2 regions of the Enterococcus silesiacus genome follow, and region 1 is predicted to be linked to the other one. Evidence: predicted binding sites of a transcription regulator. Region 1 holds the regulator's gene; the other holds the start of a gene.
What was found. Region 1 encodes HrcA, which represses chaperone genes, less so after heat shock. Its sites were predicted from a motif close to TTAGCACTCNNNNNNNNNGAGTGCTAA; they were not measured.
Positions count from the first base shown of each region.

Region 2: the regulator HrcA is predicted to act here: its motif matches at 2,585-2,611, upstream of groES (co-chaperone GroES).

Region 1 covers NZ_JXLC01000002.1:193,659-205,137, reverse strand. Annotated here, with positions in the region: gene dnaK (molecular chaperone DnaK) at 1-85, opposite strand, end outside; gene grpE (nucleotide exchange factor GrpE) at 152-706, opposite strand; gene hrcA (heat-inducible transcriptional repressor HrcA) at 768-1,805, opposite strand; gene hemW (radical SAM family heme chaperone HemW) at 1,989-3,149, opposite strand; partial or broken gene RV15_RS18920 (family 1 glycosylhydrolase) at 3,547-3,854, opposite strand; gene RV15_RS02125 (CAT RNA binding domain-containing protein) at 3,905-4,042, opposite strand; gene RV15_RS02120 (CocE/NonD family hydrolase) at 4,277-6,040, shown strand; gene RV15_RS02115 (LysR family transcriptional regulator) at 6,117-7,025, shown strand; gene ribF (riboflavin biosynthesis protein RibF) at 7,602-8,549, opposite strand; gene truB (tRNA pseudouridine(55) synthase TruB) at 8,567-9,487, opposite strand; gene RV15_RS02100 (coiled-coil domain-containing protein) at 9,701-10,975, opposite strand; gene rbfA (30S ribosome-binding factor RbfA) at 11,172-11,479, opposite strand, start outside.
Region 2 covers NZ_JXLC01000005.1:112,043-123,521, forward strand. Annotated here, with positions in the region: gene RV15_RS05080 (MarR family winged helix-turn-helix transcriptional regulator) at 1-303, shown strand, start outside; gene groL (chaperonin GroEL) at 582-2,210, opposite strand; gene groES (co-chaperone GroES) at 2,268-2,552, opposite strand; gene RV15_RS05095 (hypothetical protein) at 2,788-2,970, shown strand; gene RV15_RS05100 (CPBP family intramembrane glutamic endopeptidase) at 3,048-3,728, shown strand; gene RV15_RS05105 (redox-sensing transcriptional repressor Rex) at 3,804-4,469, opposite strand; gene RV15_RS05110 (ABC-F family ATP-binding cassette domain-containing protein) at 4,687-6,630, shown strand; gene RV15_RS05115 (GntR family transcriptional regulator) at 6,648-7,283, shown strand; gene RV15_RS05120 (quaternary amine ABC transporter ATP-binding protein) at 7,769-8,959, shown strand; gene RV15_RS05125 (ABC transporter permease/substrate binding protein) at 8,952-10,667, shown strand; gene RV15_RS05130 (YcxB family protein) at 10,848-11,435, shown strand.

The sequences.
Region 1 (11,479 bases):
TCGCAATGATTTTTGCTTCTCCGCCTTCTAATACTGCAACTGCTGAGTTTGTTGTTCCTAAGTCAATACCAATAATTTTACTCATAATTAATGATCTCCTATCTTCTATTTTAATTTTTTTCAATTTATATTATGCAAACATTCCTTGCTGTTACTGTGCAACAACAACCATGCTTGCTCGTAAAACGCGGTCATGTAATTTGTAGCCTTTTTGTAATACTTCAACGATCGTATCCGCAGGTGTTTCGTCACTTGCAGGAATCGTTTGAACTGCCTGGTGTAAATTAGGATCAAATACTTCGCCCATTGTTGGGATTTCTTCGATGCCTTCTTCTTTCAGTGCAGCTTGTAAACTTTCAAGAACCATTGAGATCCCTTTTTTCAAGCTCGTTCCTTGTTCATCATCGACTTCGATTGCCATCGCTCGTTCTAAATTGTCGATCGAAGGTAATAATTTTTTACCTAAGTCTTGTGAACGATAACGAACCAGTAACTCACGCTCATTCTTGAAACGGTTACTCATATTTGCAATCTCTGCACGAGCTCTTAAAAACTTATCTTCCATTTCGGAAAAATCAGCTTTAGCATTTTCAAGCTCTGTCATTTCTGTTTCTGAAACGCCTGACGCATCAATTGCCTCTGACAATTCTTCTTGTTCTTCTGTCTGTTGATCCTGTAATTCTTCATTCTCATCTGTTTTGCTCACTCTTGCAACTTCCCTTCTCTATTTCGTAGAATCGTTAAATTTCTATATTTAAACTTTTTACTTATTCATCAAGAAAGCGATAATAAGCGCCAAGTTTTGAAGCTAACTCATGGCGAAATACATCTACTAAACCGAACATTTTTGAATAAGGCATACTTGTTGGTCCTAGTAAAGCAATCGTTCCTTTGCCATGTCCTGTTACCTCATAGGTTGCAGTAATCATGCTCATATTGTCTAATAGTTCATTACCTATCTCAGAGCCGATCCGAATCGCAATCGGTGAATCAGCTTCTGCCGTTAACAGATGTGTAATGGCATCTGTATTTTGCATAAATGAATACACTGATTTTAATTGATCGATGTCTTGTTTCACACCAAAATCCAGCACATTCATACGGCCGCTGACGAACAATTTCTCTTCAAATGCATGACCTAGCATGGCATCGAATAGACTCATCATACCGTCTGGTGTTTGGAAATAACGATGTAAAATCATCGGAATCTCAGTTCTCAAGCGATGATAAACAGTCAATAAAGGCTGCCCTACAAGCTTGTCATTAATGATTTGCGTCATTTTTTCTAAATCTTGACTGGAAACGGAAGCTGGAATTGCAAACACTTGGCTTTCTACATTTCCTTTGTCTGTCACAATAACCGCTATGATTTGTCGGTCATTTAAAGGCACGATTCGAAAACCTGTTAGTCGCCGTTCTTTCACCTCAGGACCTAATGAAAAAGCAGTGTAGCTGGTCAAATTAGAAAGAATTTTCGCTGATTGTTCAATGATGTCGTTGATTTCATGAAACTCTTTGCCAAAGGAATGGCGAATTATTTCTAAATCATCTCGCTCAACTTCAGCCGGACTTAGTAAATGATCCACATAATAGCGATAACCATCCATTGAAGGAATTCTGCCGGAAGACGAGTGTGTCTTCAACAGTAAGCCATGCTCTTCCAAGGCCTTCATATCGTTTCTAATTGTTGCTGAACTAGACTGGATACCTTCTTCCATCAGCTTCTTTGACCCTACAGGATTGCCTGTATTCGTGTATTCTTGGATGATAAGTCGCAAAATATTCTTTTGTCTTTCCGTTATCATAGTTACCACCCTTCATTAGCACTCATGATATTCAAGTGCTAATACAATTATTAATATAGCAAGTTCAGTTAAAATTGTCAAGAGAAAAACACACTTTTTTAGCACTCTTTATCACCGAGTGCTAAAATAATAAAAAAGAACGAAAAAAGAGCTCTTACAACGCTCATTTCGTTCCTAGAATCGTTACTTTTCCTTATCGATCAAAAATGCTTCAAAAACATCGTTTCCAACAAACAGTCCCTGTTCAGTTAATTGGATATACTCTTCACTTTCAAGAAGCAGGCCTTTTTGAATCAATTCTACGATGGTTTTTTGATATACTTGATTTAAAGTCAAACCAAATTTTTCTTGGAATCGCCCTTTTGAAACCCCCATCTTTTTACGTAAACCTAAGAATAATTCTTCTTCCATTTGATTATTCAAAGTCAGAATCTCAGTTTCAAGTGTTGGTAATTGGTTTTCACGCAATGGTTTTAAATAATGCTGGATCGGACCATGATTTTTATAGCGGGTATGTCCTAAATAACCACTAGCTCCAGCACCAAATCCATAATAATGGTCATTGTTCCAATACACTAAATTATGCTGACTTTCTTGTCCCTTTAAGGCAAAATTACTTACCTCATATTGATGACGTCCGGCCTTTTCCATTGCAATGATTGTTTCTTCAAACATTTGAGCTTCCACATCTTGATCGGGTAACTGCAGACGCCCTTGGCGCACCCAGTTCATAAACATCGTTTTATTTTCCAAAATCAAAGAATACAGTGAATAATGAGGCAAATCGAGTTCAATTGCTCTTTTTAATGTATCTCTGAATCCTTCTAAGGTCTGACCTGGCAAGGCATAAATCAAATCGATACTGACATTTAGAAAACCTTCTTTTTCCAAAAATTTCATTGTTTCATACACATCTTCTGCCGTATGTTTACGTCCAATCTTTTTCAACAATTGATTATCGAATGTCTGAACGCCCATAGATAAACGATTTACACCATATTCTTTCATTACCTGTAACTTTTCTTGCGTTAAATCACCTGGATTGGCTTCGATTGTAAATTCATTTGCCGCATCAATCGGTAGTAATTCACGGACACCTTTTAGCAATACATCTAGCTGTTTAGCAGATAAAGAAGTTGGCGTACCACCTCCTATGTAAATTGTTTCGGTCGTCTTGCTTGGGTATTGCTCTTTGGTCAGACGAATCTCCTTCAAAAGACTTTGGATATATTCATCGACTGGTTGACCTTCTAAAAAAACTTTATTAAAGTCACAGTAAAAGCAGATATGTTCACAAAACGGGATATGTATGTAAGCGGAAATATTTGTATTTTTGTTTTCCAATTTTTTATTCCTCCAATTTAGGCGACTTCTAATTTTTAGACTATTCTATAGAAGACGTCTCTTATCTTACCATATTCAGCCATAAAATGTTTTAAATTGAATCAAGAAATTTTTCTTGTAACGATTCATAAAAATGAGTCTCTGCGCATACATTAAAAATTTATTAACCAAATGATTCGCTGCAGTTTGCTTAACATGCCCTATTCTGTATACTAACCATAGCTATTTTCATTCACTCTGTGCAATAAAATAAGAAAGGGTTATCTTCACCACGTTCTAGCAGTAGTAACTAAACGAGAAATCACAAAAATTTTAATAATTTTTTTACCAAGCTATCTTGTTTTTTGTTAAGGATTATTCCTAATGTCAAGTCTTATCTATAGTAGTTTTCCCCATTTTATGCAATTACTTGCTGATACCAATCAAACGATTTTTCCTTTTTAAGCACCAAACTCCCTTTGCCTTCATTGTCACAATCGACATAGACAAAGCCATAGCGTTTTTTTCATTTTCCCCGTCCCAGCAGAGATCAAATTAATACAGCCCCGCATGGTGCCAATAAGATTTACATCATGATTAATGGCCTCTTTTATAACCATCAATGCGATAATTACCCATCACATGACCAGCTTCATCTGTTTAATCAGTAGCACCTAGTCCATCTTCCACAACCATTAAATGTGATTCGTTAATGAAATATCGATCCCTTCCCTTAGCTTCTTTCCTAATTTCAATTTACTATTCGCAATAATTTGTTAGAACTTTCCAGATAACTCTTGACTTTGAAGAACAAATTTTTTATTTACTAGAGAATCTGCGATTGTCTCTCCTATTTTCTTTTGATAGGCAATCCCTTTTCCAAGACCAATGATTTCATTTTCTGGATTGTCCAAGCACACCACAATCTAAAAAGACCTGATTGCAAATTGATATCTTTGAATCGTTAAGTCTGTTTTATTTCAGAACAAACTACACTATTTCAAAAGAATCTGTTATTCATTTTATGCATATCACATATATTTTTTGTAACAAGTATCCAAAATTACAATTTTACTTCCCAAATAACGCCTTGTATAATTTGAGATGCTTAAGAGCTCAATCTTATGATGAAATTGGAGGGAATATAAATGACAACAAAAATAACAGAAAAAATGTGCTTTAGCCCATCATTTGACTATATTGATAATGGTATCGAACATGGCGTGCTTAGCCCATTTGAAACAAAAGAAATCATCTTAGAAAAAGGACAACAAATTGCTGAAGGTTTTAAACCCTTAACCAATGCGATTAAAATGCTGAAAGATGTCCCAGTAAAATTACGAGATGGTGTGACAATTTACACAGATATCTACTTACCAGTAACTGCAGAAAAGGTACCTGTTCTCATCGCGTGGAGTCCTTATGGTAAAAGTGCTGGAACCGCCCCGCGGTATAAAAATCTTTTCAATATGCTTGGTATGGGCAATCACTGGAACTCAGGCTTAACAAAATTTGAAGCCCCTGATCCTGATTATTGGTGTGCACATGGCTATGCTGTATGTAATCCTGATATGCGTGGCATCGCTCATAGTGAAGGTGATACAACAATGATTGGTTCGCAAGAAGCACAGGATGGGTATGATTTAATCGAATGGTTAGCTTCTCAAGCTTGGTCCAATGGCAAAACAGCACTTACAGGAACGTCTTATCTCGCTTTTTCACAATGGTATATCGCAGCTGAACAGCCTCCTCACTTAACCTGTATCAATCCAACAGAAGGACTCGCAGATGGTTACCGTGATTTAGCTTTTATTGGTGGGATTCCTGATGAAAACTTCATTGATCGTTTACAAGTGAATCATGTCAGTGCAAAAGGTGCTAAGCGTGAAGACTTGGTAAAAGAAATGAAAGCATATCCTTTGGCTAACGCAACAGTTTGGCAAGATAAAATTGCTGATCCAAGTAAAATTACGGTTCCTGCCTTTGTTATCGCAAGCTACTCAAACACGTTACACACGATGGGAACCTTTCGTTCTTGGCGCACATTAGGTTCATCAGAAAAATGGCTTCGCATCCACGATCGTCAAGAATGGCCCTATTATTATGATGAAAAGAATACAGAAGAGTTACGCAAATTCTTTGATTACTATTTACTTGGAAAAGACAACAGCTGGACAGATACACCAACTGTTCGCTATTCTCTTATTGATTTCCAAGGAGGCAATAAAACAGATATCCCATCTGAAACTTTTCCGCCTTTAGCTAGTGAAAACAAGCGCTACTACATGAATGGACTATTCCGCACTTTACAAGAAAAGCCTGAATCAGAAGATTTAACAGTAAAATATGCTGCAGACAGTCTACCAGGACGCAGCTCTTTCCAAATGACTTTCGCTAAAGATACAGATTTCGTAGGGTATCCAAAAGCAAAATTATTCATGGAAGTTGATGGTTACGAGGATATGGATGTTTTTGTTTGGATCCAAAAATTAGATAAATTTGGGAATATCTTAAGTGAATTTGTTGTACCAAATCACGGTGCTGCGCTTCAAGATTTCACGCAAGAAGGTGCCTCTGCCCTGCGTTATAAAGGTGCTTGGGGACGTCTTCGAGCTTCTATGCGTCATCTTGACAGCGAACGCGCAACAGACGAAATCCCGGCTTATAACTTTGACCATGTTCAAAAACTATCAAAAGGTGAAATTGTTGAACTGGATATCGTATTAAGTCCACTTGGCCTATCGTATAAAGCTGGTGAAACATTACGCATGGTCGTCAGTACAAAAGATGAACTTGGTTCAGTAATGCCTGGTACACCAGGCTGCACGCCAGATAATCAAGGGACTCACATTCTCCATACTGGTGGCGAGTATGCTTCATATCTTCAATTACCATTGATAAACAAACCTTAACAAAAACTTGTTAAATAAATGTGTTAACTTTATACTAAAGCTACTATTAAATATATTTAGTTGAAATGGAGCTACAATGAAGTTAACGACCTTAAATTATTTTGTTGCAGTTGCTGCTGAGGGTAGCTTTACAAAAGCGTCTGAAAAATTGTATATTTCCCAACCAACCTTAAGTCGACGAATACAAGAATTGGAAACTGAATTAGGCGTAGAATTATTTATTCGCCATAGTCATGGACTTACATTATCAAATGCTGGTGAACAATTCTTAACAGCAGTCAGTGAAGTCTTAAAACGAGTTGATCATTTATCCCATATGTTCGATTCGCATGTAAATTCTGATAAAACAGTACAAATTTTAAAAATTGGGTACTTACAGAATTTCAATATGGGTAGAATGTATGAGCTACTTGAGTGTTTTAAACGCAAGCATCCCAATATTCAATTTTTAATGAAGCAAGATACACCCATGAATTTAGCTAATGGACTTTCTACTAATCAATATGATTTAGTCTTTAATTTATCAACTTATTTTCAACCGGATCAGACTGTTGAAAAAACGGTATTCATGAAAAATTATTTACAAATTGCAGTACCTTTTGATCATGTATTGAGTCATAAGAAAGAATTGGATTTTGCTGATTTAGGTCAGGAAACGTTTATCTTGCTTGAAAGACAACATTCGCCTGTCATTGTTGATTATGTAATCAGTCAAGGGATTAAAAATGGATTTAATTTGAAAGTGGATTTTTATGTGAACGATCTTGATGAAGGTCTTTCTATGGTTTCACTTGGTAAAGGATTGGCCTTTTTATATTCAAGAATGGATGACGGAACATTAGAAGGTAGATATCATATTAAAATTCTAAACTTACAAGGCAATAGTAAAGAGCAAGATATTGTCGTAGCTTTTGATAGAAATAATCAGAACTATTTTCTCCGAGAGTTATTTACTTTTGTAAAAAAGAACGTCGAGGAATTATAAGATTTAACCCTACCTAAATAGCAAGTATTCTTCCCATCCGTACCACGCAACTATGCATCTGTGAGTCATTTAATCAGTATCGGAATAGTAGCAAAATATATCTACTCGTATTAAAAAAAGGAGGATAATCATTAAGAAATATGATCGTCCTCCTTTTTCCGATTCTATGGTTTACAAAAAATACTTACAATATTCCCCTACAAATATCGACAACAAATTTTTCTAGGACAAGATTTCTACATAGTCTAATGATAATTCTTCAAAAACTTCTTGATTTGCTGCTAGCTTATCTTCATTATCAATTTCTTTATCAAGTAACATAAGATTATATCTTGACTCTCTTTCATAGTAATTATTTAAACTCATCAACTATTCTTACTTACATTTTACAGAGCATATTAAAAAGCCTACTAATTTTTTGTACCAATTTCGCTGAAATAACATTTGCCTGCTTTGAATACAATAAAGAACTGGATAAACAGCCATAAAGTTCAGCTGCTTATCCAGTTCTTTTAACTAAAAAAGCAAAGGTAAGGCAGAGCGGATCAAAATATTCTCGTAAAAAATACTACGCTACTAATTCTTTTTCTCAGAAAAATAATCTGCCGTATCTTGTTCATCTTGTTTAAGTTGTACAATCAAGCCCTCAGCTCCATCAAATTTAACTTGATCACGTAAATAATGATTCCAGCGAACCGTCACTTGTTCACCATAAATGTCTTGATGGAAATCTAATATATACACTTCCACTGTAAGATCACGCCCATCACCAAACGTATCATTATGCCCGATTGACCCCATACCAAGATACCAGTTGTCTCCAACTTGAATTTTCACAGCATAGACACCGATTCGAGGTAAACGCACCGTACTTTTCACCTTGATATTGGCAGTCGGGAAACCTAACAAACGACCTCTAGCATCCCCATGAACAACTGTTCCATCCGTCTCATAGACATAACCTAGTAATTCAGTAACCTCTTCCATCTTTCCATGTTCCATTAATTCACGAATCCGCGTAGAACTGATTTTTGCACCATCTAACTCTTCTTTGCTCACTGTAGTGATCTCAAAACGCTCTTTAGCATATCCTGGTAAATGAGCAACATCAGCGATATCTTTAGGTCCATAAGTGTAATCAAAGCCTGAAACAGCAAATTTTGCATGTAACCCAACAATATATTGATCCACAAATTCCTGTGGCGCTAAATGGGCAAAAGCTGAAGTAAATTCAATCACATATAAAATATCTACTCCTAGGCTTTCCATCAATCGCTCTTTTTGATCTAAACTATTCAAGTATTTCATATTTTCAGGCAGAACTTTTTGGAAAACGATCGAAGGATGCTGGTTAAATGTCATTACAGCTAGCTTTAAGCCTTTTTCTTTGGCAATTTGTTTTCCGGTCTCAATTACTTTTTGATGTCCACGGTGAACACCATCAAAAAATCCTAATACCATTACGACCTCATCTTTTGGGATTTGTTCCAGGGTGTATGGATGTCGAATTGAAATAATTTGCATGATCAAACTTCTTTCTATTAATTATTTCTTAGCACTTTGCTAGGTTTTAATACATTGGCTTTCGTAGGATGAGCCATATACAAACTCACAACCTCATCTTGATAAAATAAAGCTAGTAAGTCTTGCGGCATCTCTTTTAAAGCAAGTTCTGCTGGACTCAATCGAACACCGTTTTTGACTCTTTGATAAAGTTCCGTAGATAAATCAATCCGTTGGAATCGCTCAATTGCGGTTTCAATCGGTAATAACGTTTCATTGATTGCATTTTGTTCCATTTTTTCGGCTACTTGTTCCAAGGTCAAACTTTGCTCAGCCGTTAAGCCTCCACTTGCTGTTCGTGTTAAATCAGACATATGGGCCGGCACGCCTAAAACAAGGCCTGTGTCTACCGATAACGTTCTAACATAAGTTCCCTTACCACAGACAACCTTAAAGCGCCAGCTCTGTGTTGCGTTGACTGGATCAAATTTAGGCTCGCTGGTGCGTTCAAATGAGTAAATCGTTGCTTTTCTCATCGGTCGTTCGACCTCTTCGCCATTTCTTGCGTATTCATAAAGACGTTTGCCGTTGACTTTGACTGCTGAAAACATCGGTGGAATTTGTGTAATAACCCCCGTCATCTTGTTCATCGCAGCATCAATTTCTTCAATTGAAAACGGCGTTTTAAGAGCGATTTTTTCAACCACTTCACCGCTAACGTCTTCCGTTGTCGTTGAAAAACCAAGTGTGATCTCTCCTTCATACGTCTTCCCTGAATCAACCATATATTCAATTACTTTCGTTCCTTTTCCAATACAAATAGGTAAAACGCCAGACACGTCAGGATCAAGTGTACCGCCGTGACCGATTTTTTTCGTATGTAAAATTTTCCTCAGTTTGAAAACACAGTCATGGCTTGTCATGCCGCGTTCTTTCCATAAAGGTAAAATACCGTCCATTGTTTTCCTCCAATTAGATTGTTAACTTATTTATTATAGCATAGAAAATAAAAGAAATTCAGTTTTAATAATAGCTTTTCAGGCAAATATCTATTCCAATCAAACACAATCATCATAAAAAAGCGTAAAACAAAACTAGATTAACAGCTTTGTTTTACGCTCACCATTTACTAAAGCATTAAATCGTATCTCTTTTTGACTTATCCGTTATTATTAGGCAGAATGCCCTACGATTACATCACCAGCATACCCAAACCCAACACGCGTCATACTAGGATTCATCTCCCAATCACGGTGCCCTGTTCCAGACGGAGATACCATGTTTGTTTCATTATACCAAGCCATGATCACAGAGTTTCCTGGAGCAAACATAAAAGCGATCACTTCATCGCCTCTATTCCAATGATCCGATGGTATTTGGTAATCTTGCATCATTGAAGCTCTACCACCAGCTGAAGCAGCCAGTCCAGCATCCCAACTGACTGGATTTAATCCATTAGCTGTACGTAATGCATTTAAGGCTTGGAACGTTGCATCAGCTGAGGTAACTGGCGGATCTACTGGTTCATCAGGCGTTTTAGGTACTTCAACATTGCCTTGATTATCCGAATTATTTTCATTATTATTTACCTCAGGCGTGCTTGGGTTTGCCTCTTTAGACTCATTCGTCTCTGCAGGCGGTGCTGTTGTTGTGGTTGTTTCTTTCTTAGTCTCACTCGTATTTTCACTTTGAGCAGACTGTTTTTCTGGTTTATTTGACGTCTCAGCTTTTTTTGTCTCTTTCTTTTTCGCTTCATTTACTAGCTGAACTTTTAAGGCTTCTTGTTGTTCTTTTAATAATTTATTTTTTGAACTTTCTGCACCAGAAGTTTCAGAGTCTACTTCTGCTTTTAAAACGTTCAAATCTGCCTGTTTAGCTACAAGGTTTTCTTTCTCTTTTTCCAGTTGAGTCGTTGCTTCTTCTACTGCAACCAGATTGTTTTGAATAGTTGTTTTTTTCGTTTCAACAAGTGCTTTGTCTTCTTTTTGTTGTTTAATTAAATCATTATTAGCTGTCAAAATGGAAGAAATTGCATGAACTCGACCAACAGCATCTGTAATTGATTCTGAGTTTAAGATAATATCCAGAATTTGAGTTCCTTGTCCATTGACCTGAACATTTCTCCCTTGCTTTTGGATCGCTTCTGTTCGTTTATTGATACGTACATCTAGTGCATCAATATCTTTTTCTAGCTGTTCAGATTCTTTTGTTAATTCTGTTCTTTGTTTATTCAATTCAATACCTTCGTCAACTATTGAAGCAATGTCTTCTTCTAATGACGCAATCTGGGTCGTTACCCCTTGTTGTTTTTCTTTTAGGACTGAAATTTCTTTGTCTTGTTGTTCTATTTTTTTATCAGCTGTTTCTGCCAGCGAACTCATTGGTATCACTGTTCCTGCAACTGTAACCATGCCAACTATTAATAATGTCAAATGCTTTTTCTTCACTATTAACCCTCCATTTTCTTCAACAGTGTCTTCAATAAGACTTGTATTATAAATAATAGCATAAATTTATTTTAGTTGATCGTTAAAAATATTACAGTTCCTTTCAATATAGTTACAAAAAATAAGTGTATTACAAAAAATAAATAAAAAAGCCGAAAAGGAATACTCCTCTTCGACTTTTTAGTTGATTAATTTTTTATTCGCCTTGATTCAACTTACGAATCAATTCGTCAATATGATTCCCATATTGAACGGACTCATCTTTTTCAAAAATTAGCTCTGGCGTTTTATACAATGTCAAACGTTGTCCTAATTCTTTACGAATCAATCCTTTAGCTTTATCTAATCCTTGTTGCGCTTTTTGGTGATCAGAAGCTAGATCAGATAACAAACTGTAATAAATCGTCGCTTGCTGCAGATCGCCAGTTACTCGAACGTCTGTAATTGTAATATCTTGCACACGTGGGTCTCTGACACGTTTTCTCAATATATCATTGATTTCAC
Region 2 (11,479 bases), on a different contig from region 1:
TATCTGAGTCAAAATAGTGAAGAGGTAAATCAGGTTGCTATTTCCAAGCAATCAGATATAGACGTAATGACCGTATCAACCATTATCAAAAATTTAGAAAAAGTCAACCTAGTGCTACGTCAACATTCAAAAAAGGACACTAGAGCCAAAGTTGTCAAATTAACTGAAACTGGGCAAGAATTACTAAACAAAGCTTTACCATTAGTAGAAGAAATCGATACTAATTTTTTTGGTGTATTGAGATCTGAAACAGAAATATTTAACTCACTTCTTTTTACATTAATAGAAGAAAATCTAGATTGAAGATAATTAGATAAACGCAAGATGATCGAAGTATAACGTAATCATTGCTTCTGATCACACCCTTTATCAAGATTCCATGTGAATGGGATATGACTCAAAGAGTTATGTCTCACTCACTTTTTTATTTTATTGCAGAAGAAGCAGATGATACGTTTATTCGTATGAGAATACCTACCGATGACCTACGTTCTACCTTGCTTATATAAAATTTACTTAGCTATTTTTATCATAATGTAAAAAAAAAAGAACCTTGAAATATCAAGGTTCTCAATCACTTCTTACATCATGCCGCCCATGCCCATTGATGGATCCATTGGAGGCATTGCAGCGCCTGCTGGTTCTGGTTTATCCGCAACAACAGCTTCTGTTGTTAATAGTAATGCGGCAACTGAGGCAGCATTTTGTAGCGCTGAACGAGTTACTTTAGTTGGGTCAACGATTCCTGCTTCAACCATGTTTACCCATTCGCCATTGGCTGCGTTGAAACCAATACCTAAATCGATATTTTTTAATTTATCAACGATTACTGAGCCTTCATAGCCAGCATTTTCAGCGATTTGACGAATTGGTTCTTCTAAAGCACGAACAACGATTTTCACACCTGTTGCTACATCGCCTTCTGCTTCTAAAGCAGTGACTTTGCCGATAACATTGACTAGTGCAGTACCACCACCAGAAACCATGCCTTCTTCAACAGCCGCACGCGTTGCATTCAAAGCATCTTCAATGCGAAGTTTTAATTCTTTTAGTTCCGTTTCAGTTGCAGCACCGACTTTGACAACAGCAACCCCGCCAGCTAATTTTGCTAAACGTTCTTGTAGTTTTTCACGGTCAAAATCAGAAGTTGTTTCTGCAATTTGATTTTTGATCAATTGAACACGAGCATCGATTGCAGCTTTTTCTCCTGCTCCTTCAACGATTGTTGTATTGTCTTTATCTACAACAACTTTACTTGCATTACCAAGATTTTCAATTGTTGTATCTTTTAATTCAAGTCCTAGATCATCAGTGATCACAGTTCCACCAGTTAAAACAGCGATATCTTCAAGCATCGCTTTACGACGATCACCAAAGCCTGGTGCTTTAACAGCCACAACATTGAATGTTCCGCGGATTTTGTTTAACACTAATGTTGGCAATGCTTCTCCATCAACATCATCAGCGATAATCAATAATGGACGGCTTTGTTGTAAAATTTGTTCTAACAAAGGCAAGATATCTTGAATGTTAGAGATTTTTTTATCCGTGATCAAGATATATGGATTTTCTAAGGCTGCTTCCATCTTATCGTTATCTGTCACCATATATTGTGATAAGTAGCCACGGTCAAACTGCATTCCTTCAACGACATCAAGTTCTGTTTCGATCCCTTTTGATTCTTCGATCGTGATGACACCGTCATTGCCAACTTTTTCCATTGCGTCAGCAATCAATTGTCCTACACGGTCAGAGCCAGAAGAAACAGCCGCAACTTGCGCAATTGCTTCTTTAGAGTCAACAACAGTTGAAATATTGTGTAATTCTTCAACGGCAGCTTTTGTCGCTAATTCGATACCACGGCGAATGCCTAAAGGATTAGCACCTGCGGTAACATTTTTTAAGCCTTCTCGAACGATTGCTTGTGTCAAGACTGTCGCAGTTGTTGTACCATCTCCTGCGATATCATTTGTTTTAGAAGCAACTTCAGAAACTAGTTTAGCTCCCATGTTTTCAAAATGATCTTCTAATTCGATCTCTTTGGCGATTGTTACGCCATCATTAGTGATCAATGGTGATCCAAAAGATTTTTCTAAAACAACGTTACGACCTTTAGGACCTAATGTTACTTTTACTGTATCCGCTAAAATATCAACGCCACGAAGCATTGCTGCTCGTGCATCTTCTGCAAATTTAATTTCTTTTGCCATAATTCCTTCACCTCAAAATTTTTATTTTTCTATATTAAATGTTGTTTGCCTAAACAATTATTCGACGATCGCAATAATGTCTTTCCCAGATACGATCAAGTAATCGTTGCCTTCATATTTGACTTCAGTACCTGAATATTTTTCAAACATTACTGTATCGCCTTCTTTTACATCGGCAGGAACTTTTGTACCGTTATCTAAAACTCGGCCTTCACCGACTGCGATGACTTTTCCTGTTTGCGGTTTTTCTTGAGCTGCTGATGCTAACACAATGCCGCCTACTGTTTTTTCTTCTTCTTTCGCGACTTCAATAATGACGCGATCGCTTAATGGTTTTAACACAATAAATCCCTCCATAAAAAATATTTATCATTTTAGCACTCTTGGTTATCGAGTGCTAACTCACACTATTTATAATACTCATTTCACCTTCATAATGCAAGCTTTTTGACTATTTTTTTAAAATAATTTCTCTCTTCGATTTTATAAAAGGAGTTGCTTTTTTATGGATATCACTAGATTCCCTCGTTCTCATCCATTTCATGGTAAAATGTAATCAGAAAGAGAGGCGATTAAAATGAAACAACGAATCACGGGAGCTTTGATGGCAACGGGACTATATTTGCTGATTGCCAATGCTGGCAACTTCTTTTTTGGTGTAAATAGACGCTTTGATTGGACAACCACTTTATGGGAGGCTGCTTTTTTCTTCCTATTCATCTTTCTGTTACTAGGCTATCGCAACAATCACAAAAAATAATTTATTTAAACAGACTAGCCCAAAGCTATGGTATACTTTTTTTATTCTATTAAACATGAAAGGAGTCTTTAGTTTCTATGCCAAACAATTTTTCTATAAAAAAAATCAGTCTAGTAACAATCCTTTTATACGGACTCGTATTTTTTTCTCCATTTTTATTCAAACCATTTTCACCGGCTATTATTATTGCTGGAACGACCTTCACGTATATTCTTGGTGCTGGATTGATGATCTGGCTTTACATCAAAAATAGAGGTTCTGCTATTACAGTAGTTGAAAAAGAGGCCAAATTGACCTCTCTCGTTTTTACCTTATTACTTGGCATCAGTGGTATTTTTATCGCGATGATCATTCAAGCCATTGTTTTTAGCATTGAAACTGCCATTACAGGTGTTGAACCCAGCTCACAAAATACACAAAATATTATTGCTGTTATTTTAGCTAATCCCTTATTTATTTTAGCTACAACGATCGGCGGACCGATCATGGAAGAATTTGTTTTTCGTCGGTCTTTGATTGGCTTAACTGAAACGTACACTGGCTTTTGGATTTCAGCTATTATTAGTTCGTCCTTGTTTTCAGTTATCCATCAAGATGGGCATTTCTTTGTTTACTTTTTCATGGGTTTCTTTTTTGCATTACTGTATAAAATGACAGGCCGGATCTGGACTTCTATTATTGCCCACTGCGGCATGAATACTATGGTCGTGATTGCGCAACTCGTACTTCATTATGCAAATATTGAATTGCCTAAATAATTAGTCCTCAAGAAAATAAAAAATAAGCCCTTGTGAGTGCATGTTTCCTAACATCTGCACTCACAAGGGTTTTTATTATTCTTTTTCGTCTTCGATTTCTGCTTCAGCTAACTCGCTGTCGTGGTGTAGGAAATAAATCAATGTTTGCAATTCATTCGTCAAATCCACATTTTGAATTAGAACATCTGTCGGTGCCACTAAGCGCGCAGCGGTAAAGTTTAAAATCCCCTTCACACCAGCATCAGCTAACTGACTGACAACTTCTTGCGCTTTTCTTGCTGGTAAGGTTAGAATCGCTACTTCAATTTGCTGTACTCGAATTTGTTCCATCATATCCGTCATTGGATACACAGGAATTCCATCAACAATTCTGCCCACGATGTCATCATTGACATCGAACGCACAACTGACACGAATACTGTTGCTTTGATGAAATTTATATTTCAGTAAGGCACTTCCTAAGTTACCTACACCAATCAATGCTACATTGGTTAGTTCATCATCATTCAATGTTTTTGCAAAGAAATTCATCAGATTCTCTACATCGTAGCCATAACCGCGCTTACCTAATTCGCCAAAATAAGAAAAATCTCGTCGAATCGTTGCGCTATCTACTTGTACTGCTTCACTTAGTTCAGTAGATGAAACTTTATTTTTGCCTGCATCATGCAGAATTCTCAAATAACGATAATATAGGGGAAGGCGTCTTGCCGTTGCTTTTGGAATAATTTGGTCTTTCACAATCGTACCTCCAATACTCTAAATATAGACAAATATCCACTTAATCATAATAGCAGTTGTTCCAGACAAAAAGCAATCTTACAGCTCAAAAAACTCCTTTTTTTCAATTTTTCTTAAAGCTTCTTACTATTTTTATTGACTCACTATGTAGTAAGTGTGCTATTTTAAGTCATTTTATGCTACACTAAAACCATTGAAATAGAAATGAGGATGCCCCATGATTTTACTCCAAGCAAACCAAATTGCCCGATATTTCGGTGCAGACACTTTGTTTGAAAACATACAAATGGAGATCAGCACAAATAGTCGGATCGCGTTAGTCGGCCGTAATGGTGCTGGTAAATCTACCCTACTAAAAATAATCGCTGGTATCGATGCACCAGATGCTGGTACGATTGCAAAAAATAAAACAGCTAGTCTAGGATACTTAGCCCAAGATACTGGTCTTGATTCTGATAAAACCGTTTGGGATGAAATGCTTGAAGCCTTTGTCGATGTAATCACAATAGAAAAACGAATGCGTGAACTAGAATTGATTATTAGTGAACTGCTGCCTGATGCTGCAAATTATGAATCCGTTATGAAAGAATATGATCGGCTGCAACACGATTTTTCAGAAAAAAATGGTTACGGCTATGAAAATGAAATTCGTTCTGTCTTGCATGGTTTTGGATTTAGGGAAGAATTCTATTCAAAGCAGATCAGTACCTTATCAGGTGGTCAAAAAACGCGTTTAGCTTTAGCTCGTATGTTACTACAAAAACCAGATATTTTGATTCTCGATGAACCGACGAACCATTTGGATATCGACACTCTTTCTTGGTTAGAAAATTATCTACCGAGTTATTCCGGGGCACTTTTGATTGTCTCTCATGACCGATATTTCCTAGATAAAGTTGTTACAGAAGTCTATGAAATCAGCCGTCATAAAATGCGTTATTATAAAGGAAACTACTCAAAATATTTAGAATTAAAAGCTGAGCAGTTGACTAGCGAATGGAAAGCGTACGAAAAACAGCAAACTGAAATCAATAAACTTGAAGATTTTGTTGCCCGTAATTTAGTCAGAGCGTCAACCACAAAACGTGCGCAAAGTCGTAGAAAAACCTTAGAAAAAATCGAACGCTTAGATCGACCTCAAGGAGACGAAAAATCAGCTAATTTCCTATTCGCTATCGAAAAAACTTCTGGAAATGTTGTTTTACAAGTGGAAGATGCTGCAATTGGATACGATGATCGGATTTTATCTGAACCAGTTTCCCTTGATATTCGTAGACAAGAAGCTATTGCGCTTGTCGGACCAAACGGAATTGGCAAATCCACATTGTTAAAATCAATTATTGGAAGCATTCCCTTCATTAAAGGGACAGCTAATCTTGGCACCAACGTTCAGATCGGTTATTATGACCAAGAACAAGCGAACCTTCATGGAACCAAAACCGTTTTAGCTGAGCTTTGGGACGAGCATCCAACGACTCCTGAAAAAGATATACGAAATGTTTTAGGCAGTTTTTTATTTAGCGGAAATGATGTAGAAAAAACTATTCCACTTTTAAGTGGCGGTGAAAAAGCTCGAGTTGCTTTGGCAAAATTATCCATGGATAAAGAAAATTTCTTGATCTTAGATGAACCGACAAACCATTTAGACATTGATAACAAAGAAGTCTTAGAAAATGCTCTGATCGATTATGACGGGACACTATTATTTGTTTCTCATGACCGTTACTTCATTAATCGAATCGCAACGAAAGTCATTGAACTTTCCGAAACCGGCAGTAAATTGTACTTGGGCGATTACGATTACTACCTAGAAAAGAAAAAAGAAGAGGAAGAATTAGCCGCATTATTGGCTGAAGAGTCCACTGCTAAACAAACAGAAACCACAAAGCCTAAAAATGATTTTTATCAAAATAAAGAACAACAAAAAATCCTGCGTACTTTAAATCGAAAAATTACACAGATCGAAGAGAACTTGGCGAACTTAGATACAACGATTGCTCAATTAGAACAATCAATGACCGATCCAGCTCTTGTTGATGATCATGTGAAGCTAATGTCATTAAATGAAGAGCTAGAATCACAAAAAACGCAGCAAGAACAATTACTATCCGACTGGGAAAACCTTAGTTTAGAACTTGAAGAATTAGAAGAAAATAATTGACGAAAGGCAGGTTTCATATGACTTCAAAACGTATGAATGTAACGAAACCTAAGTATCAGCAAATCGCTGTAGATGTAGCCGCTAAAATTGCTGATCAAACATTTACCGTTGGTGATAAAATCCATGCACGTTCTACTTTGGCTAACAAATACAGTGTCTCTCCTGAAACAGCCCGTAAGGCAATCAGTGTATTAGTTGATTTAGAAATCGTCCAAGCAAAACATGGCAGCGGTTTTTATGTTCATTCAATGGAAAAAGCCAAACTCTTCGTCGATCAATACCAAGATGTTCAATCAATTCATGATTTAAAAGACGATCTAATCGGCAGTGTTAAAAAACAAAAAGAGGAATTAAGCCACTTTTCAGAAATACTGGATAAGCTTGTTGATCAGACTAAGCGTTTTGATTCGTTCAATCCGCTAAATCCAGTGACTTTCACACTGACTGCTGACGCAACGCATCTTGAAATGACGATCAGTGAATTGAATCTATGGCAAAGTACTTCTGCTACTTTGATTGCGATCAAGCATGGTGATGAACTCCTTGTATCTCCTGGTCCATATGCAAAACTTACTGCAGGTGATACGATTTATTTTGTTGGTCATGAATCAACATTGCAACGGGTTCAGAATTTTTTCTACCCGAATGCATAATATAAAGAAGAATCGAACAAATTAAAGTTTTGTACCGACCCCAAAAAGTTAGACCAAAAATCTAATTTTTTGGGGTCATTACATTTGACTGTTCTTTTTTTTTTGATTTCCTTATCTTATATGCCGCTAAGTTGACAAAGTGACTACACGATGTTAACCTAGAATGGTCACTTTTTTTACAGAAAAGAAAATGATTTACATTACATGTAAATCATTTTGTAGCTTATCTAGCTTCACGGGCTAGTCTCTCGGGAAAAAGATAAAAAATAAATGAGACAAAATATGTCTCAGTCATTTTTTCCTATTTTCCTGTCAAGGCTAAACGAGCTCGTTCAGCTTTTATTGTTATCTAGCTTCGCAGGCTAACTCCGACAGAAAAAAGATAAAATCCGATTGTGGCGAAAAGCACCACCCTCTGATTTCCCTATTTTTCTGTCGGAGTTGGACGAACCTGCTCAGCTTTTAAAATAAGGAGGAATTTTGTTTTGCCCAAAGTACAAGTCTCACATTTAACAAAAATATTCGGTAAAAAATCAAAACAAGCACTGGATATGATCAAAGAAAACAAAGATAAAACTGAAATCTTGAAAAAGACCGGTGCCACAGTTGGCGTTTATGATGTCAATTTTGAAGTAGAAGAAGGCGAAATTTTCGTGATCATGGGTCTTTCTGGTAGTGGTAAGTCTACCTTAATCCGTTTATTGAATCGTTTGATCGAACCGACTTCTGGAAATATTTTTATTGATAATCAAGACATCTCAAAATTGGATAAAGAAGGCCTTAGAGAAGTTCGTCGTAATAAGATGAGCATGGTTTTCCAAAATTTTGGTCTCTTCCCTCACCGCACGATTTTAGAAAATACAGAATATGGTTTAGAAGTTCGTGGTGTCCCAAAAGAAGAACGGACTGCAAAAGCTGAGCAAGCGTTAGAAAACTCTAGTTTATTAGCTTTTAAAGATCAGTTTCCTAATCAGCTATCTGGCGGGATGCAACAACGTGTCGGTTTAGCTAGAGCTTTAGCTAACGATCCAGAAATTTTATTGATGGACGAAGCCTTTTCCGCCCTTGATCCGTTGATTCGTCGGGAAATGCAAGATGAGTTAGTTGATTTACAAGAAAACGTGAAAAAGACAATCATCTTTATTACCCACGATTTAAATGAAGCTTTACGCATCGGTGATCGAATCGCTTTAATGAAAGATGGTCAGATCATGCAAATCGGTACTGGTGAAGAAATCTTAACGAACCCAGCTAACGATTATGTACGTACCTTCGTTGAAGATGTCGATCGTTCGAAAGTCTTGACTGCTCAAAATATCATGGTTCCGGCACTAACGACCAATATTGAAATTGACGGTCCAACCGTTGCTCTAACACGGATGCGCCAAGAAGAAGTTAGTATGCTTTTAGCTGTTGATAAAAAACGTCAACTAAAAGGTGTTGTCCGAGCTGAACGCGCTCTAGAAGCACGTAAAGCAGGTAAACCATTAACTGACTATGTGGATACAGATATTACTTCTATCGACAAAGATATGCTTGTCAACGATATTTTCCCAATCATCTATGATTCACCTACGCCAGTTGCTGTAACTGACAATAATAAATTGCTTGGTGTTGTCATTCGTGGTAGCGTTCTTGAAGCATTAGCAGAAACAGAGGTGAATATCAATGAATAATTATCAATTGCCAGTAGCAGATTGGGTTGAAACAATTACAGAATGGATGACGAATACTTTTTCCGGCGTTTTCAGTTTCTTCCAATCAACAGGTCAAAGCTTAATGGACGGAATCACTTCTCTATTAGTTGCAATTCCTCCTGTACTATTTATTATCATTTTAACTGCCATTGCATTCTTTATTTCAAATAAGAAAATTGGTTTAAGTTTGTTTACACTGATTGGGTTACTTTTCATTTATAATCAAAATCTATGGACAGATTTAATGAGTACTGTGACTTTAGTTTTACTTTCTAGTGTTGTTTCGATCGTTATCGGTGTGCCACTTGGAATTTTAATGGCCAAAAGTAATAAAGCACAAAGTATTATTACGCCTATTTTAGATTTCATGCAAACCATGCCTGGATTTGTTTATTTAATTCCGGCCGTTGCGTTTTTCGGAATTGGTATGGTTCCTGGGGTATTTGCCTCAGTGATCTTTGCATTGCCACCAACTGTTCGTTTTACAAATCTTGGAATTCGTCAAGTACCGAAAGAACTGGTTGAAGCATCTGATTCATTTGGTAGTACGGGTTGGCAAAAACTATTCAAACTTGAGTTACCATTAGCTAAAAGTACCATTATGGCCGGTGTCAATCAAACAACCATGCTGGCACTTTCTATGGTGGTGATCGCATCAATGATCGGTGCACCTGGACTTGGCCGTGGCGTTCTTTCGGCCTTACAACGTGCCCAAGTCGGTAATGGCTTTGTTAATGGGGTTGCGTTAGTTATACTAGCGATCATCATTGATCGTTTTACTCAAAATTTAAATAAGAAAAAAACAACTCCAGCTAAATCAAAATTCTCTAAAAAACAGAAAATTGGTGGAACTGTTGTTGCTGTTGTAGCTATTGTTGCTTTGATGGCTGGCTCTACTCTTTTCTCATCTGCTAAAAACGAAGAAAAAAACATTTCGCTTTCTTATGTAGAATGGGATACAGAAGTTGCCTCAACGCATGTCATCGGTGAAGTGCTAAAAGATGTTGGGTACAATGTCTCACTAACACCATTGGATAATGCAATTATGTGGGAATCACTCTCAAAAGGAGAAACCGATGCAATGGTTGCCGCTTGGCTTCCTGGAACTCACGGTGAGCAATACAAACAATATAAAGATAAAGTGGATGATTTAGGTGAAAACTTAAAAGGTGCTAAACTTGGTATCGTCGTTCCACAATATATGGATGTCAATTCAATTGATGAGTTAAAAGATCAAGCTGGTAAAAAAATCACTGGGATCGAACCTGGTGCAGGCGTTGTTGCGGCGGCTGAAAAAACGCAAAAAGCTTACAACAACTTATCTGATTGGTCTGTTGAAACCTCATCTTCTGGTGCAATGACCGTTGCACTTGGACAAGCGATTAAAAACAAAGAAGAGATCGTGATCACTGGTTGGTCTCCTCATTGGATGTTTGCTAAATATGATCTTAAATATTTAGAAGATCCAAAAGGCACCATGGGCAATGAAGAAGCCATTCATACAATGGCTCGAAAAGGATTAGAAAAAGAAAATCCTGAAGCTTATAACATCTTAAACAATTTCCATTGGACAAAAGAAGATATGGAATCTGTGATGTTAGAAATCAACAACGGAACAGATCCAACACAAGCAGCAAGAGACTGGATCGACAGTCATTCAAAAGAAGTTGCTGAGTGGAAAAAATAATAAAAAGAGCTGCCCATAATTTTTGTGGTCAGCTCTTTTTCATGTCTAGCCTCTTCCTTTTCTTTACTTATTTAAAATCCCTGTACCCTCTCAGTGCATCATTCAGTAAAACGAATTAATTTATAAACTTCTTTATTTTCAATAGGTCAAAAGCTATAATTTAAATTAGGAGGTGATAAAATGGTGTTAAGATTCACACAAACTTTAACGCAAGAAAACTGGTTAAATTTCAATAAAATTTACATGAAAGAAAAAAATAAACGTAGACGCTATCTTCTTTTAAGCATTTCCATTATAAGTTTCTGTATGTTCTTCTATTCAATCTATCGAATTTGGACTTTCTTCCAAAAAGATTCATTCTCTTTTTTAAGTATTAGCTTTACTCAAATAATTCATTATTGTCCAATTGACTTTTATAGCGCACTTCTTTTTTTCATTGTAGGTATAGAATTATGGCTTATATACTACAAAGAAATTGATTTCAGAATAAAAAAAATGTTAAAAAACTCTTCAAATCGTTCTTTTTTTGTCGAAAAAGAATTTATTATAACGAATGAGAAGATCGAAGTAACCACCCAACTATCAACTTCTACTTATGAGTGGCCCATATTTATAAATTGTATTGAAACAAACAATGACCTTGCTTTGTTTTTAAATTCATCTTCTATTTTATTGATTTCAAAAAAAGAACTCAGTCAGGAACAACTCTTTCAATTAAAACAACTAATCACTGAGAAAATGGCTGATTCATATGAATTTTTGACTTAGTTTATTTAGGAGTTGTCAGTAACACTCAAAAAAATAACCACCGC